DNA from 2 places in the Streptomyces sp. NPDC101227 genome. Region 1 is predicted to be linked to the other one. Evidence: riboswitches for the same ligand, from Rfam matches in the RefSeq annotation. Region 1 holds a riboswitch; the other holds the start of a gene.
What was found. Region 1 has a riboswitch for S-adenosylmethionine ahead of thrC (threonine synthase). Riboswitches for the same ligand answer to the same signal wherever they lie in the genome.

Region 1 (7,695 bases):
ACCTTCGAGTGGCTCCAGAAGGACCTCGTCGGCAAGGACCTGACCGGCGGCGACCCCGCCAAGGTCAACCGCGCCGACGCCTTCCAGGGCTTCGCCGACGGCAACGTGGGCATGCTCAACGGCCACCCCACCCTGATGGAACAGGCCGCCGCCAAGGGCATCGACTACGGCACCACCGAACTCCCCGGCATCCACGGCAAGGCCAAGGCCACCATGGGCGTCGCCGACTGGATGATGGCCTTCAAGCAGAACGGCCACCACGAGCAGATCGGCAAGTTCCTCGACTTCGTCTACAGCGAGAAGAACGTCCTGAAGTTCTCCGGCACCTACGGACTGCTCCCGGTCACGGCCTCCGCCTCCCAGGCGATGATGGAGGACGACAGGTACAGCAAGCTGCACAGCTTCCTCAAGCAGCTCAGGCACGCCGAGTTCTACCCGGCCGACAAGACTTCCTGGCCGATGGTCTCCAAGACCCTCAAGGCCAAGATGGGCGCGGCCGTCGGGCCCGACGGCAACCCGTCCGCCGTACTCAGCGAGATCCAGAACGCGGCGGACACGGCCGACAACATGGTCCCGTAAGGGGCCCGGGGCCGCGGGGGCGTCCGGCCGGGCGCTGTCAGACGGTGGGCTTATCGTGGAAACGTGATGGCGGAAGACGGTACGGACACGGCGCGCGGGGACGAGGGCACGGGCACCCCGGACGACGGCGGCACCCCTGGCGACGGCGGCGTCCCGGACGGTGCCGGTGCAGCGGCCGGCGCCCCGCTCTCCTCCCGGGACGAAGCGGTGCTCGGCGTCGAGCGCCGCTCCTGGCCCGGCCCCGGCGCCAAGGAGCGCGTCATCCGTGAGCGGCTCGGCATCTCCCCGACCCGCTACTACCAGCTCCTGAACGCCCTGTTGGACGACCCCCGCGCGCTCGCCCACGACCCGGTCACGGTCAACCGCCTGCGCCGGATACGCGACGCCCGCCGCGCCCGCCGCTGACGCCCCGCACGACGCGCCGTCCCGCCCGCCGCCCCGTGCCCCCATACACCCGGCATGCGCCCGCACCCCGCCGGTAGGGTCGGCGCCATGGGCAGCCCCCCGAACGCGCCGCACCCCGTCCCGACGCCGCAGACCCCGGCCGGCCGCGAAGGCCTCGCCGCTCTCCTCTCCCATCCCGAACGCGCCGTCATCGCCCTCGACTACGACGGCACCCTCGCCGACATCGTCCCCGACCCGGAAACGGCCCGTGCCCACCCCGGCGCCACCGCCGCCCTGGGCCGCCTAGTGCCCCACCTGAGCGCCGCCGCCGTCATCACCGGCCGCCCGGCCGCCGTCGCGGTCCGCCTCGGCGGCTTCGCCTCCGTCCCCGGCCTCGGCCACCTCACCGTCCTCGGCCACTACGGCGCCGAGCGCTGGGAAGCGGCCACCGGCACCGTCCACGCCCCTCCGCCGCACCCCGGCATCGCCGCCATACAGGGCGAACTCCCCGGCGTACTGGACGCGTCCGGCGTCTGGCACGGCACCTGGGTGGAGACCGCCATCGAGACCAAGGGCGGCCGCGCCATCGCCGTCCACACCCGCCGCGCGGCCGACCCCCAGGGCGCCTTCGACCGGCTCCGCGGCCCGCTCGCCGCCCTCGCCGAACGCCACGGCCTGATCGTCGAACCGGGCCGTTTCGTCCTGGAACTGCGCCCGCCGGGCATGGACAAGGGCGTGGCCCTCGCCGACTGGATCCACGAAACCGGCGCCACCACCGTCCTGTACGCCGGCGACGACCTCGGCGACCTGGCCGCCTTCGCCGCCGTCGAAAAGCTCCGCTCCGAAGGCCTCACCGGCATCCTGGTCTGCAGCGGCAGCAACGAGGTCAGCGAACTGGCCGAGCGCGCCGACCTGGTGGTCGACGGGCCGACCGGGGTCGTCGGCCTCCTCGGCGCCCTGGCCGACCACCTGGCCGGGCCCTGAGCCCCGCTCACCCCTCCAACGCGCGCAGCTGGTCCAGGAACCACTGGGCCGGCGGCAGCGCCGTGGCGGCCGCGGCCAGCCGCTCGCAGCGGGCGCGCCGCTCGTCGTCGTCCATGGAAAGCGCCTCGTGCAGCGCCGCGGCCGTGGCCGTGATGTCGTACGGGTTGACGACGATCGCGTCCTCGCGCAACTCCCAGTACGCGCCTGCTCCCCGGGAGAGCACAAGCGCACAGCCCCGCTCGGAGACCACCGGCACTTCCTTGGCGACCAGATTCATGCCGTCGCGGATCGGGTTGACCAGGGCCACATCGGCCAGCCGGTAGGCGGCCAGCGAGCGGGCGAAGTCGTCCTTGACGTGCAGGACGACCGGCTGCCAACCGTCCGTGCCGTACTCGGCGTTGATCTCCTCGGCGAGCCGCCCCACCGTCGCGGTGTATTCGCGGTAGACGGCCAGGTCCTGCCGCGAGGGATAGGCGAACGCGATGTGCACCACCCGCTCGCGCCACTCGGGGCGGTCGGCGAGCAGCCGGCGGTAGGCGAGCAGGCCGCGCACGATGTTCTTCGACAGCTCGGTGCGGTCGACCCGGACGATGGTCTTACGGCCCGTCCCGCCGATCTGCTCGCGCAGTGCCGTCAGACGCTCCTCGACATCGGGGCGGTGCGCCCGCTCGCGCAGGAACTCCGCGTCGGCGCCGAGACCGTGCACCCCGATATGGGTCTTGCGCGGCTTGAGCCATGTCGAGAAGAGATACGGGTCCTCGTCGCGCGGCCAGTACGCGTCGCATTCCGACCCCAGTGCCCACTGGCAGCAGCCCATGAAGGCCCGTGCCCAGTGCTGGGTCAGGAAATTCGCCCGGTCCGCGCCGAGGATGCCCGTCACCAGCTTCTGCTGGATGTCATCGGGCAGCATCGCGAAATACTCCGCGGGTGCCCACGGTGTGTGGGAGAAATGCGCGATCCGCAGGTCAGGGCGGCGTTCACGGAGCATCCCGGGCACCAGCGCCAGGTGATAGTCCTGTACGAGGACGGCGGCCCCGGGCGCCGCGGCCTCGGCCAGCGCATGGGCGAAAGCGGCGTTGTACGCCTCGTACGACGCCCATTGCGCACGGAATTCCGTATCGAATACCGGCTCCAGCGGCGTCTGATACAGCATGTGGTGGACGAACCACAGCACGGAATTGGCAATTCCGTTATAGGCATCGGCATGCACATCCGCCGGAATGTCCAGCATCCGGACCCGCTGCCCGCCCGTGTCCGCCGGATCCAGATCGCCGCCCGTCCGCCGCACGGCCTCCCGGTCGCCCTCCCCGAGCGCCGCACACACCCACACCGCATCGGTGTCCGGACCGATCGCGGACAGCCCCGACACCAGCCCCCCGCCGCCCCGCTTGGCGGTCAGCGCGCCGTCATCCCCGACGGCGTACGACACCGGACCGCGATTGGACGCGACGAGAACGTCGGCGCCTGGTGGGACCGCACTGCGCTCGGAGACCGTCTCGGAGACCATGTCGCGACATTAACCAGCTACCGATCCGCGCAAACGTACGGAATTCAGCCGAGGCAGCCCCGCGGCGCTTCAGGCCGCCCGGCGCTCCGCGTACTCCGGTATTTCGGCCATCGGGGGCCGCTCCTCGGTGTCCACGTCGGTCGTGCGCGCCACGAAGCCGTTCTCGCCCCGCTCGAACTGGGTGAGGCGGGGCCGGATCAGATGGCCGCGGGTGAGACGGAGCTGGGCGGTGCGGTAGATGGCGGCGGCCATCCGGCCGAGGGCCTGGCCGTCCTGGTGGCGGTGTTTGCGTACGCCGACGTCCACCTGGGCGAGGGCGTCCAGGCCGACCGTGTGCAGGGCGTCGACCAGAAGGCCGAGCTCGACGCCGTAGCCGACCGGGAAGGGCAGGCGTTCCAGGAGGGAGCGGCGGGCCGCGTACTCGCCGCCCAGGGGCTGGACGAAGCCGGCCAGCTGCGGCCAGTGGAGGTTGAGGAGGGGGCGGGCGACCAGCTCCGTGACGCGGCCGCCCTGGCCCGCTCCGGAGCCCTCGCCGCCCGTCTCCAAGGGGCGGTCGTACATCGCCTTGACGAAGTGGACGTCGGCGTCGGTCAGCAGCGGGCCGACGATCCCGGAGACGAAGGTCGACGAGAATTCGCGCAGGTCGGCGTCGATGAAGCAGATGATGTCGCCCGTGGTGGCCAGCAGGGACCGCCACAGGACCTCGCCCTTGCCGGGGACGGCGGGCAGGCGGGGCAGGACGCTGTCCCGGTGGACGACCTTGGCCCCGGCCGCCGCCGCGACCTCGGCCGTACGGTCGGTGGAGCCCGAGTCCAGCACCACCAGCTCGTCCACCAGGGGGACGGCGCCGGTCATCAGGTCCGCGCGGATCGCCGCGACGATCGCCCCGACGGTGGCTTCCTCGTCGAGCGCGGGCAGCACTACGCTGACCGTGCGGCCTGTCTGGCGCTTGGCCTCCAGCAGCCGCCCGAGCGGGCGATCGGCCGCGGACCAGGAGCGGCTGCTGAGCCAGCGCTCCACCTCTTCCAGCACGTCTACGACTCCTCGGTGGCCGCCGGGCCAGGGGCCCGTTGGTGATCCATTGTGTGATCCATCTCGCGGTTCGGACGACTATCTCAACTGTCAGTGCCTTCGGTTACAGTCTTGAACAACGCGGATGACCGTCGCATGCCGGGGTCACCGCCACAAACGCCTGGGTTTCGGCCCAGCGCCATACCGCTCATCCAGAGGGGCAGAGGGATACGGCCCGTTGAAGCCCCGGCAACCCTCCAGCCGGTCTCCGCCGCAGTTGCTGCGCGCGCGAGGCTCCCGGCTAGGGAAGGTGCCAAATCCGTCTCGTGGCGAGATGCGCCGCGAGGAAGATGAGGAGAAAGGGCCTCGCCTCCATGGCTGTGCAAGTCACCGAAACCGCCACCACCCCCTCCCCCAAGGACTCCGGCGAGCTCCGTCCAGGGGGGACCCCCATCGCTCTGGGCCCGGCCGTCGCGCTCTCCTGCCGCGAGTGCGGGCAGCGCTTCGATCTCGGTCCCATCTTCGCCTGCCAGGAATGTTTCGGGCCGCTCGAAGTGGCGTACGACCTGCCGAGCGGCGATCCTGAGGGCCTGAAGAAGCGGATCGAGGCCGGACCGAACAACATCTGGCGCTACGCCCCGCTGCTGCCCGTCCCCGCCGACGTGGCCGACAAGCCGAACCTCAACCCCGGCTTCACCAAGCTCGTCAAGGCCGACCGCCTCGCCGCCGAGCTGGGCGTCACGGGCGGCCTGTACGTCAAGGACGACTCCGGCAACCCGACGCACTCCTTCAAGGACCGTGTCGTCGCGATCGCCGTCGAGGCCGCCCGCGCCTTCGGTTTCACCACCCTCTCCTGCTCCTCCACCGGCAACCTCGCGGGTGCGGTCGGCGCCGCCGCCCGTCGCGCCGGTTTCAAGTCCTGCGTGTTCATCCCGCACGACCTGGAGGCCGGCAAGGTCGTCATGGCCGCGGTCTACGGCGGCGACCTGGTCGGCATCGAGGGCAATTACGACGACGTCAACCGCTTCTGCTCGGAGCTCATCGGGGACCCGCTCGGCGAGGGCTGGGGCTTTGTGAACGTCAACCTCCGCCCGTACTACGGCGAGGGTTCCAAGACCCTGGCGTACGAGATCTGCGAGCAGCTGGGCTGGGAGCTCCCGGACCAGATCGTCATCCCGATCGCCTCCGGCTCCCAGCTCACGAAGATCGACAAGGGGCTCAAGGAGCTGATCGCCCTCGGCCTGGTCGAGGACAAGCCGTACAAGATCTTCGGCGCCCAGGCCGAGGGCTGCTCGCCGGTGTCGGCGGCCTTCAAGGCCGGGCACGACGTCGTACGCCCCCAGAAGCCGAACACCATCGCCAAGTCGCTGGCCATCGGCAACCCGGCCGACGGGCCGTATGTGCTCGACATCGCGCGCCGTACGGGCGGCGCGGTGGAGGATGTCAACGACGAGCAGGTCGTGGACGCGATCAGGCTGCTGGCGCAGACGGAAGGGATCTTCGCGGAGACCGCGGGCGGCGTGACCGTCGGCGTCACCAAGAAGCTGATCGAGGACGGTCTGCTCGACCCGGCCCTGACCACCGTCATCCTCAACACCGGTGACGGCCTCAAGACGCTTGACGCCGTCGCCGCCGGGCCCACGGCCACCATCCGGCCGAGCCTGGACGCGTTCCGCGCGGCCGGCCTGTCCGGCTGAGCCCCGGCCCCTCACCCCTGAACTCGTACCCCGCAGTCGCTGGAAGGCAGAACCCATGAGCGTCAAGGTCCGCATCCCCACCATCCTCCGCACGTACACCGGCGGCGAGGCCGAGGTCGTCGCGGAGGGCGCGACCCTCTCCGAGGTGATCGCCGACCTGGAGAAGAACCACACCGGCATCGCGGCCCGAGTGCTGGACGACGCGGGCAAGCTGCGCCGGTTCGTGAACGTCTACGTCAACGACGACGACGTCCGCTTCGAGCAGGGCCTGGAGACGCCGACGCCGGACGGCGCGGGCGTCTCCATCATTCCGGCGGTGGCCGGAGGCTGCTGACCCCGTTCGCGCCGGGAACTGATTTGCGCCATCTCTCGGCCTGAGTGGCGAGAATTGCCCCATCCGCCTAAAAGCGGATGGGGCAATTCCATGTCGCGAAAGGCGATAGCATGGGGGCGATCTTCTTCGTGCGGGCCCTCGTACAACCCGCGTACGACCCTCGTACAACTCCGCGCGCGTGCCCAACGCATATGTGATCGCGATGAGTTGTGCCCGAAGTGTGTGCAGCATTTGTCGGATACGTGAGCTATGCCCGGCCCGACTTGCCCCGGCGTAACGCGACTTCACCGCATAATTACCGATTCTTCGGCGCCGGAATTCTCGTCCGATTGACCTGTTGCGCTGGGCATTGGTGCGGATACATTCAGCGGCGGTCGACGCGTTCCGGCGCACACCCCACGGGCCTTTCGTGGGGTGAGGTCTGACCCGGGTCCGCGGAGTGCGGTCCTGCGCAAGGGCCAGTAATAGGGGAGTTAGGCATGGCTCAGGGCACCGTCAAGTGGTTCAACGCGGAGAAGGGGTACGGCTTCATCGCGGTCGACGGTGGTGCGGATGTATTCGTCCACTACAGCGCGATTCAGATGGACGGCTACCGCACCCTTGAGGAGGGTCAGCGGGTCGAGTTCGAGATCTCGCAGGGCCAGAAGGGGCCGCAGGCGGACATGGTCCGGGTGAGCGCCTGAGGCGCCGGCCGACTGCAGCATCGGGAAGGCCCGCACCCCTGAGGGGGTGCGGGCCTTCTTGCGCGCGGGGTGAGACTCCCTCCGGGCGGTGAGACTCCCCCCAGACCCGCTTGCGCCCGCCCGTCGCCCGACCACCGCCCCTGTATGAGACTCCTCCGGAGTCGCTTGCACTCTGGGGTGCCGAGTGCTAATCATTGGCGTTAGCACTCTCCGGGTGAGAGTGATAACCAAGGATCGGGTCGGTGAGGTCCGCGGGCCGGGTGGGGCAAGGAACCACACGGCAAGCAGACCGTCCGTCGCGGGCGCCAGCGCGGTCCGGAGCAATCCACCCCGATGTCCGGGAGGACCACTTCACATGGCCAAGATCATCGCGTTCGACGAGGAGGCACGGCGCGGTCTCGAGCGCGGGATGAACCAGCTCGCCGACGCCGTCAAGGTCACCCTCGGCCCCAAGGGCCGCAACGTCGTCCTCGAGAAGAAGTGGGGCGCCCCCACGATCACCAACGATGGTGTTTC
Region 2 (7,695 bases), on a different contig from region 1:
CTTTACCAACATCACACGGGCAGTGAGCGTCATTTGACGCTGCGATACGGAACGCGGGGGAACGCAAGCGATTTTCCCGGCGGGATGGTGCCGGTGCCGCAAAACCGTCAGGTCCGGGCAAGTCGCTTCAGCAGCAGGGCCGATGCGACGGGCCGGGCGCCCGCCTTGGCGACGCCGTCGGCCACTTCCCGGTCCGTGGAGACCACGACGACCGGGCGGCCGGGCGGTTCGGCCCGTACGAGCTGACGAATCAACTCATCGGCCGTTACGCCCGGTTTGCTGAACAGGACCCGCACGCCGCGCGGCGGCGCGAGCAGCACCGGCGCCGCCAGCTCCGCGCCGTCGAAGACACAGGTCATCTCCGCGCCGGTCTGCGCGGCCAGCACCGCCAGCCCGCCCAGCAGCCGCAGCCGCTGTTTGTCCAGAGGCATGGTGGGATAGCCGGTTTTGGTGACGTTGTAGCCATCCACCACCAAATGCGCCTGCGGCAGCGCCAGTAGCTGGTCGAGCAGCGCCGGATCCATCTCCGACAGCGCCCGGGTCGCGATGTCCCGGGGCGTCATCTTGCCGGGGGCGACCGCCTCGATGGTGTCCGCCGGGTGGACGCTGGCGGGCGGCAGGGCCAGTTCGCGGCGCAGCCCCTGGGCGGCGTCCAGCACCGTGTCCAGCAGCAGCCGCAGCCGCATGTCCTCGACGCTGCGGCCCTCGCGGGCGGCCCGCCGGCTGGTCTCCAGCGCCGTCTCGACCTCGGTGACGCGGGCCTTGAGCCGGCGCAGCTCGCTGTCCGCCAGGGTCTTGTCGGTCGCGGCCTGGGACCGCGCGGCCTCCAGCGCGGCCTCGGCCTTGCGCACCGCCGCCTCGCGCCGCTTGACGTCGCTCAGCGCGCTGCGCAGCTTGCGGTGCAGCGACTCGTTCTCCTTGCGGGCCGCTTCCAGGTCGGCCCGGGCCCGGTCGACGTCGCCGCGGGCCTCGCCGCGCGCCTGCGCCAGCTCCTCGCGCAGCCGGGCCAGCTCCCGTTCGGTCTCCTCGCCGGCCCGTTCGGCGCGTACCCGCTGCGCCTCCTCGCCGGCCGCCGCGACCAGCTTGACCCAGCCCTCGGGGCGCAGCACATACGCCGCCGCCGCGACATCCAGCGGATCGGCGGCCGCGGGCGGTGTGCCGTCCTCCAGCGCCGCGGCCAGCTCCGGCTGGGCCTCGCGCAGCTTGCCCGCGATCCGCTGCCGGAAGACCGCGTCGCTCTCCAGCGCCGCGGCCATGGCGTTCCCGGCGAACTTGGCCCGGCGGGTCGGGGTGAAACGGGCGTACTGCCGCAAGGGGGGCGGGAGTTCGGAGACCGTCAACGCGCCGAACGACTCCGCGGTGAGCGCCACGACACGGCGCCGTACGCCCTCGGGCAGCGGACGGTCGAGCACTTCGTCGACGGCATCCTCGGATGCGTCGGCCCGCGCCGCCCCCTGCTCCCTTTCCGGACGCTCCACCACGGCTTGATCGCTCCGATCTCAGGCGCTCGCGCCCGGCCGGTCCACCAGCTCGATCTGGTCGACCGCATTGCACCAGCGGCAGCGCACGGACTCGATGCTCTCACTGAGAACCTCGCGCTCCTCCACCTTCGGCTCCCCGGCAAGGTCCAGGTGGACGTACTCCACGACCTTGGACCGGCGGGTCACATCGAAACGGGTGAGGTTGCCGCAGAGCGTGCAGCGCCACCGGGTTTCGGCCGTCGGCAGGGGAACACCCATCGTGTTGTCCTCTTTCGTACTCGTCATGCTCGTCGGTCTCGTGCTGATGTGCGGGTTCACGCGGTGCGCCGTCGGACTGCGGAAAATACGCAAGGTACTGACTGCAACCCTACGGCCTGACAGGGGACCGGCGCGGGCCGTGCCCAGGAGGCGGGACGCGGCGAGGCGCTCTGCCCTGAATGCCCCTATTACGCCATGATCACTTCATGACGGCGCCGTCCCCCTTCTCGCGTTCTTCGCGTCCTTCGTGGTTCCCCCGGCCACCGCACCCCGCCCGCTCCCTGGCAACGGTCTTCTCCCGGATGACGAATGTGCTGATCGGGCTGTGCTGCGTGATCTTCGTGATCGGCCCCGCCTCGGGCCTGAACCACGTATATGGCGACGCCGACGCCCTGCTACGGGCCCAGACCGCCTATTTCGAACGCTGGGGAGTGATTCCGCTCGACCTGTGGAGCGGCTCCCTCCGCGCGCTGATCACCCCGCTGACCGCACTGTTCGTGCACGGCAGCTGGCTCCATCTGCTCGGCAACATGCTGTTCCTGTACGTCTTCGGCGGCATGACCGAAACCCGGATGGGGCGGGTGCCGTTCACCGCCTTCTACATCGTCACCGGCTATCTGGCCCTGCTCGGCTACGCCGCCGCGCACGCCGCCTCCCCCCAGACCCTGGTGGGCGCCTCGGGCTCGATCTCCGGCGTCCTGGGCGCCTTCCTCTACCTCTTCCCCAAGGCCCGGGTCACCAGCGTCTTCCCCTTCCTCTTCTTCCTCCCCCTGCGCTTCCCCGCCTGGATCGTGCTGCTGTTCTGGTTCGCGCTCCAGTGGCAGGCCGCGCAGGAGGACCCCAACGGCCCCGGCGTCGCCTACCTCGCCCATGTCGTCGGCTTCGCCCTGGGCTTTCTGTACGCATGGGCCCGCTACAGGAGGGATAGTGTGGGGGCCACCAGGGGGAACGAACCGGCGACCGAGGGAGAGAGCCAGCCGTGATCACGTCGATCGTGCTCATCAAGACCAGCGTGGACCGGATCCCGGAGATCGCCGAGAAGATCGCCGCCCTGGAGGGCGTCAGCGAGGTCTACTCCGTCACCGGCGCCCACGACCTGATCGCGATGGTCCGGGTCGCCGCCCACGACGACCTCGCCGATGTCATCCCCGGCCGCATCAGCAAGGTGCCGGGCGTCGCCTCCACCGAGACGCACATTGCGTTCCGCACGTACTCGCAGCATGACCTTGAGGCGGCGTTTGCTATCGGCCTCGACGCGTAGCGCTGCGCTTGGCCTGCGCCGTTGTTTTTGGCTGTCCCGCCGTGGGGGGCTCGCCGTGGCGCCTGCGGCGGGCCGGTCCGCTGCGCTTTGCCTGGGCCGATGTGTTCGGCTGCCCCGCCGTGGGGGTTTGCCGCCGTTGCTCCCCCACTGCCTTAAGGGCGTGGGAGGTGCCCCCAGCGGCGGGCTGGTGCCGCTTGCGCGGGGCTGTTCGGCTGCGGGACCGGACCTCCGGACTCCGTCCTGCGGCCCGCCCCCTCCCCGTTGGGGTGGGAGAAAACCAGTGGGAGCGTACGTAGACGGTCAGCCGCTCCCTGTCGACCCATCATGGGAAAGGGACAACCCAACGTGGGCCCCCATCGGCCTCCTTCCCCCCACCCACCGGAGGGGACGGACCGTAGCGGCGGAGCCGTGTAGGGCCGTCACCGCACCCGACAACACCACGCCCGCCGCTGGGGGCACCTCCCACGCCCTTAAGGCAGTGGGGGAGCAACGGCGAGAAACCACCCACGGCGGGACAGCCGACAACATGGGGATTTACACCGCGCTACGCGCGGCCGGCGCGGGAACGCAACGGCCGTCCTCCGTGTGGTAGTTCCAGCGGGCGCCGTTCGCGACTAGTTCCTTGATGGCGTGGAGGAAGCGGTCGATGTGTTCGTCGGGCGTGCCCGCGCCGAAGCTGACCCGGATGGCGTTCAGGGAGCGTTCGCCGGGGGCCGCCTCCGGGGCGCCGCACTCGCCCGGGTCCTGCGGGTCGCTGCCCAGCAGGGTGCGGACGAGGGGGTGCGCGCAGAACAGGCCGTCGCGCACCCCGATGCCGTACTCGGCCGAGAGGGCGGCCGCGAAGTGCGAGCTGTTCCAGCCCTCGACGACGAAGGAGATGACGCCCACCCGCGGGGCGTCGTCGCCGAAGAGGGAGAGGACCTTGACCTCGGGGACCTCGGCCAGGCCCGCCCGGACGCGGGCGATCAGTGACTGCTCCCGGGCGACCAGTCCGTCGAAACCGGCCTCGGTCAGCGCCTGGCAGGCGGAGGCGATGGAGTAGGCGCCGATGACGTTCGGCGAACCGGCCTCGTGCCGGGCGGCGGTGGTGTGCCATTCGACGTCCACGCCGCCGTCCGTGCGCCGCGAGACCTTGCGGCTGGCGCCGCCGCCCGCCAGGTACGGCTCCGCGTCCTGCAGCCAGTCGGCGCGGCCGGCCAGCACGCCGGCGCCGAACGGCGCGTACAGCTTGTGCCCGGAGAAGGCGGCCCAGTCGACGTTCAGCTCGGCGATGTCGACGGGGTGGTGCGGGGCCAGCTGCGCGGCGTCGAGGACGATCCGGGCGCCGTGGGCGTGCGCGGCGGCGGCCAGTTCCCGCACCGGCCACAGTTCACCGGTGACGTTCGAGGCGCCGGTGACGCACACCAGAGCGGGGCCGTAGGGCTCGCGCTCGGCGAGCGCCTTCTCCAGGGTGTCCACCGCCTGTTGCGGCGTCCGCGGCGCGTTCAGGTACGTCACGGGGGTGTCCGCGCGCTGTTCCCACGGCAGCAGCGAGGCGTGGTGCTCGGTCTCGAAGACGAACACCCGGGTGTTCTGCGGGAGTACGGCGGCGAGGAGGTTGAGGGAGTCGGTCGTCGAGCGGGTGAAGACGACCTGGTCGTCGGCGCGGCAGCCGAGGAAGTCGGAGATGGTCCTGCGGCTGTTCTCGAAGAGGTCGGTGGACAGCTGCGAGAGGTATCCGGCGCCGCGGTGCACGCTGCCGTAGTACGGGGCGTAGGCGGCCACGTCGTCCCAGACCCGCTGCAGGGCCGGGGCGCTGGCGGCGTAGTCCAGTGCGGCGTAGTCGACCTCGCCGCCGGTCACGAGCGGCACGGTGACATCCCTGCCCAGAACCGGCAGTGGGGCACAAACAGAACGGTCGGCGGCAACGGCGGAAACAGACATGGCGAACTCCCGTGAGAGGTAAGCGAATTCACCGCGGGCGGGTGCGTCACAGCGCACGGCACAGCGCCGCGGTGGGAAAGGAAAAGGGGTGCGGGAAAGGGGCCGACGGCCCTATCGCATTCGCTTCATCACGGAAGGGGCTCCCTCGAGGACCAGGATCCCTGGCGAGGGATCCGCGCTTGCCGCAGACCTCGCTGCCTGCGGCCTGGTCATCACCCGGGGCACCCCGCCACGGACGGAGGGTTGCCGGACAGCGGGCCGGGGCCTATGTCGCTGTCACTCGTGACCTGCCGAGAATCATGCCACAGCCGCAAAAAGGCGCAAGGCCCGGTCCGGATAACGGACAGGGCCTTGCGTCACACCGACGGTCACCGGCCGCTCATCTGTTGCTGGCCGCCACCCAGCGCTCCAGCACCCGCTTGGCCTCCCCCGAGTCGATGGCGGCGGCGGCCCTGTCGATTCCGGCGCGGATCTGCTCCGCCAGGGGCTCGTCGGACGGCTCCAGGGCCACCAGAGCCGCGGCGGCGTTCAGCAGCACCGCGTCGCGCACCGGGCCCCGCTCGCCGTCGAGCAGCCGGCGGGCCACATCGGCGTTGTACGAGGCGTCCGCGCCGCGCAGCGCCTCGACCGGGACGATGTCGATGCCGACGTCCCGGGGGTCGAAGGGCTCCTCGCGCACCGCGCCGTCCCGGACGATCCACACCCGGGAGGTGGCGGTGGTGGTCAGCTCGTCCAGGCCGTCGTCGCCGCGGAACACCAGCGCCGACGAGCCGCGCTCGGCCAGCACCCCGGCCATGATCGGCGCCATCCGGGCGTCCGCGACGCCGGTCGCCTGGGCGCGGACCTTGGCGGGGTTGGTCAGCGGGCCCAGCACATTGAAGGTCGTACGGATGCCGAGCTGGCCCCGGGCGTTGGCGACATGGCGCAGCGCGGGGTGGAACTTCACCGCGAAGCAGAAGGTGATGCCCGCTTCCTCGGCGACCTCGGTGACCCGCCGGGGGGTGAGGTCCAGATTGACGCCGAGCTTCTCCAGGACGTCGGAGGCGCCGCTGGCCGAGGAGGCGGCGCGGCTGCCGTGCTTGACGACCTTGGCGCCGGTGCCGGCCACCACGATCGAGGACATCGTGGAGATGTTGACGGTCTTGGCGCCGTCGCCGCCGGTGCCGACGATGTCCACGCTGGGGCCGGGAACCTCGATCAGGCGGGCGTGCGCGTACATGGTGCGCACGAGTCCGGAGATCTCGGCGACGGTTTCGCCCTTGGCCCGCAGCGCGACCGCGAACCCGGCGATCTGGGCGTCGCCGGCCTCGCCCCGCATGATCTTGTCCATCACCCAGGCGGTGTCGTCGGCGGCGAGGTCGCGGCCGTCCAGCAGGGCGTTGAGGATGCCCGGCCAGGTGTGGGCCGCCACGCTGTCGCCGCCAACCGGGGTCACAACGTTCATGGTCCACGCTCCTGGTCTGTCCACTGCTTGTGACCTCACCCTATCGACCCCCGGGACACGCCGGAGGGCCCCGTCCGGTGCTCGGACGGGGCCCTCTGGGTGGCGTACTACCTGCGCCTCACGGCGCTGTGGTGATCAGTGGTGGCCGTGGCCGCTGGTGATCTCCTTGTACTCCTCTATCGTCGGCTTGGGGATGACGTTGTCCTCGCCGTAGTAGCTCTTGGAGAGCTTGGCGCGCAGCTTCTGCGACCGGGGGATCTTGCGGCGGACGCCGTTCTCGTCGACCTCCGGGCCGAGCTCGAGCGGCTCGGGCTGCTCGTGCTGGGTGAGCACGTGCAGCTGCTCCTGGCCGAGCGGCTCGTGGACCTCGATGAACTCACCGTGCGGCAGGCGCTTGATGATGCCCGACTCGCGGCCGTGCAGCACCTTGTCCTTGTCGCGCCGCTGCAGACCCATGCAGATCCGCTTGGTGGCGATGAAGGCCAGCACCGGAAGGACGAAGAAGCCGATCCGGACGAACCAGGTGAGGGAGTTGAGCGACAGGTGGAAGTGCGTCGCCCACAGGTCGTTGCCGCCGCCGATCAGCATCACGAAGTACGCGACGAGCCAGGCCACACCGAAGCCGGTGCGGGTGGGGACGTTGCGCGGGCGGTCCAGGATGTGGTGCTCGCGCTTGTCGCCGCGTACCCAGGACTCGACGAACGGGTAGACCGCGATGGCGACCAGGACCAGCGGGAAGATCACGATCGGGATCAGCACACCGAAGTTGACGGTGTGGCCCCAGAAGTTCCACTCCCAGCCCGGCATGACACGCACCAGGCCCTCGGCGAAGCCCATGTACCAGTCCGGCTGCGCACCAGTGGAGACCTGGTCCGGCCGGTACGGCCCTATGGCCCAGACGGGGTTGATGCTGGCGACCGCGGCGATCACCGAGATCACACCGAAGACCAGGAAGAAGAAGCCTCCGGCCTTGGCCATGTAGACCGGCAGCAGCGGCATGCCGACGACGTTGTTGTTGGTCTTGCCGGCACCCGGGAACTGCGTGTGCTTGTGGTAGAAGACCAGGATCAGGTGCGCCACCAGCAGGCCGAGCATGATGCCGGGCAGCAGCAGCACGTGCACGGTGTAGAACCGCGCGATGATGTCGTGGCCGGGGAACTCGCCGCCGAAGATGAACATCTGCAGGTACGAGCCGACCAGCGGCATCGCCAGGATGACGCCCTCGATGAACCGCACGCCGGTGCCGGAGAGCAGGTCGTCGGGGAGCGAGTAGCCGGTGAAGCCGGTGAACATGCCCAGCACGAACAGCAGGAAGCCGAACAGCCAGT

Region 2: it holds a riboswitch for S-adenosylmethionine, as region 1 does, so the genes downstream of both, ACIRPT_RS40830 (aminotransferase class V-fold PLP-dependent enzyme) here and thrC (threonine synthase) in region 1, are expected to answer to the same signal.

Annotation. Positions count from the first base shown of each region.
Region 1 covers NZ_JBIWOD010000006.1:110,958-118,652, forward strand. The annotation lists gene ACIRPT_RS15595 (extracellular solute-binding protein) at 1-579, shown strand, start outside; gene ACIRPT_RS15600 (DUF3263 domain-containing protein) at 646-984, shown strand; gene otsB (trehalose-phosphatase) at 1,072-1,947, shown strand; gene ACIRPT_RS15610 (trehalose-6-phosphate synthase) at 1,955-3,454, opposite strand; gene ACIRPT_RS15615 (glucosyl-3-phosphoglycerate synthase) at 3,524-4,486, opposite strand; SAM riboswitch class I at 4,671-4,822, shown strand; gene thrC (threonine synthase) at 4,840-6,162, shown strand; gene ACIRPT_RS15625 (MoaD/ThiS family protein) at 6,218-6,496, shown strand; gene ACIRPT_RS15630 (cold-shock protein) at 6,976-7,179, shown strand; gene groL (chaperonin GroEL) at 7,535-7,695, shown strand, end outside.
Region 2 covers NZ_JBIWOD010000039.1:5,488-13,182, forward strand. The annotation lists gene ACIRPT_RS40810 (NYN domain-containing protein) at 108-1,481, opposite strand; gene ACIRPT_RS40815 (hypothetical protein) at 1,500-1,739, opposite strand; gene ACIRPT_RS40820 (rhomboid family intramembrane serine protease) at 2,042-2,722, shown strand; gene ACIRPT_RS40825 (Lrp/AsnC family transcriptional regulator) at 2,719-3,000, shown strand; gene ACIRPT_RS40830 (aminotransferase class V-fold PLP-dependent enzyme) at 3,535-4,923, opposite strand; SAM riboswitch class IV at 5,094-5,211, opposite strand; gene trpD (anthranilate phosphoribosyltransferase) at 5,303-6,367, opposite strand; gene ACIRPT_RS40840 (cytochrome bc complex cytochrome b subunit) at 6,503-7,695, opposite strand, start outside.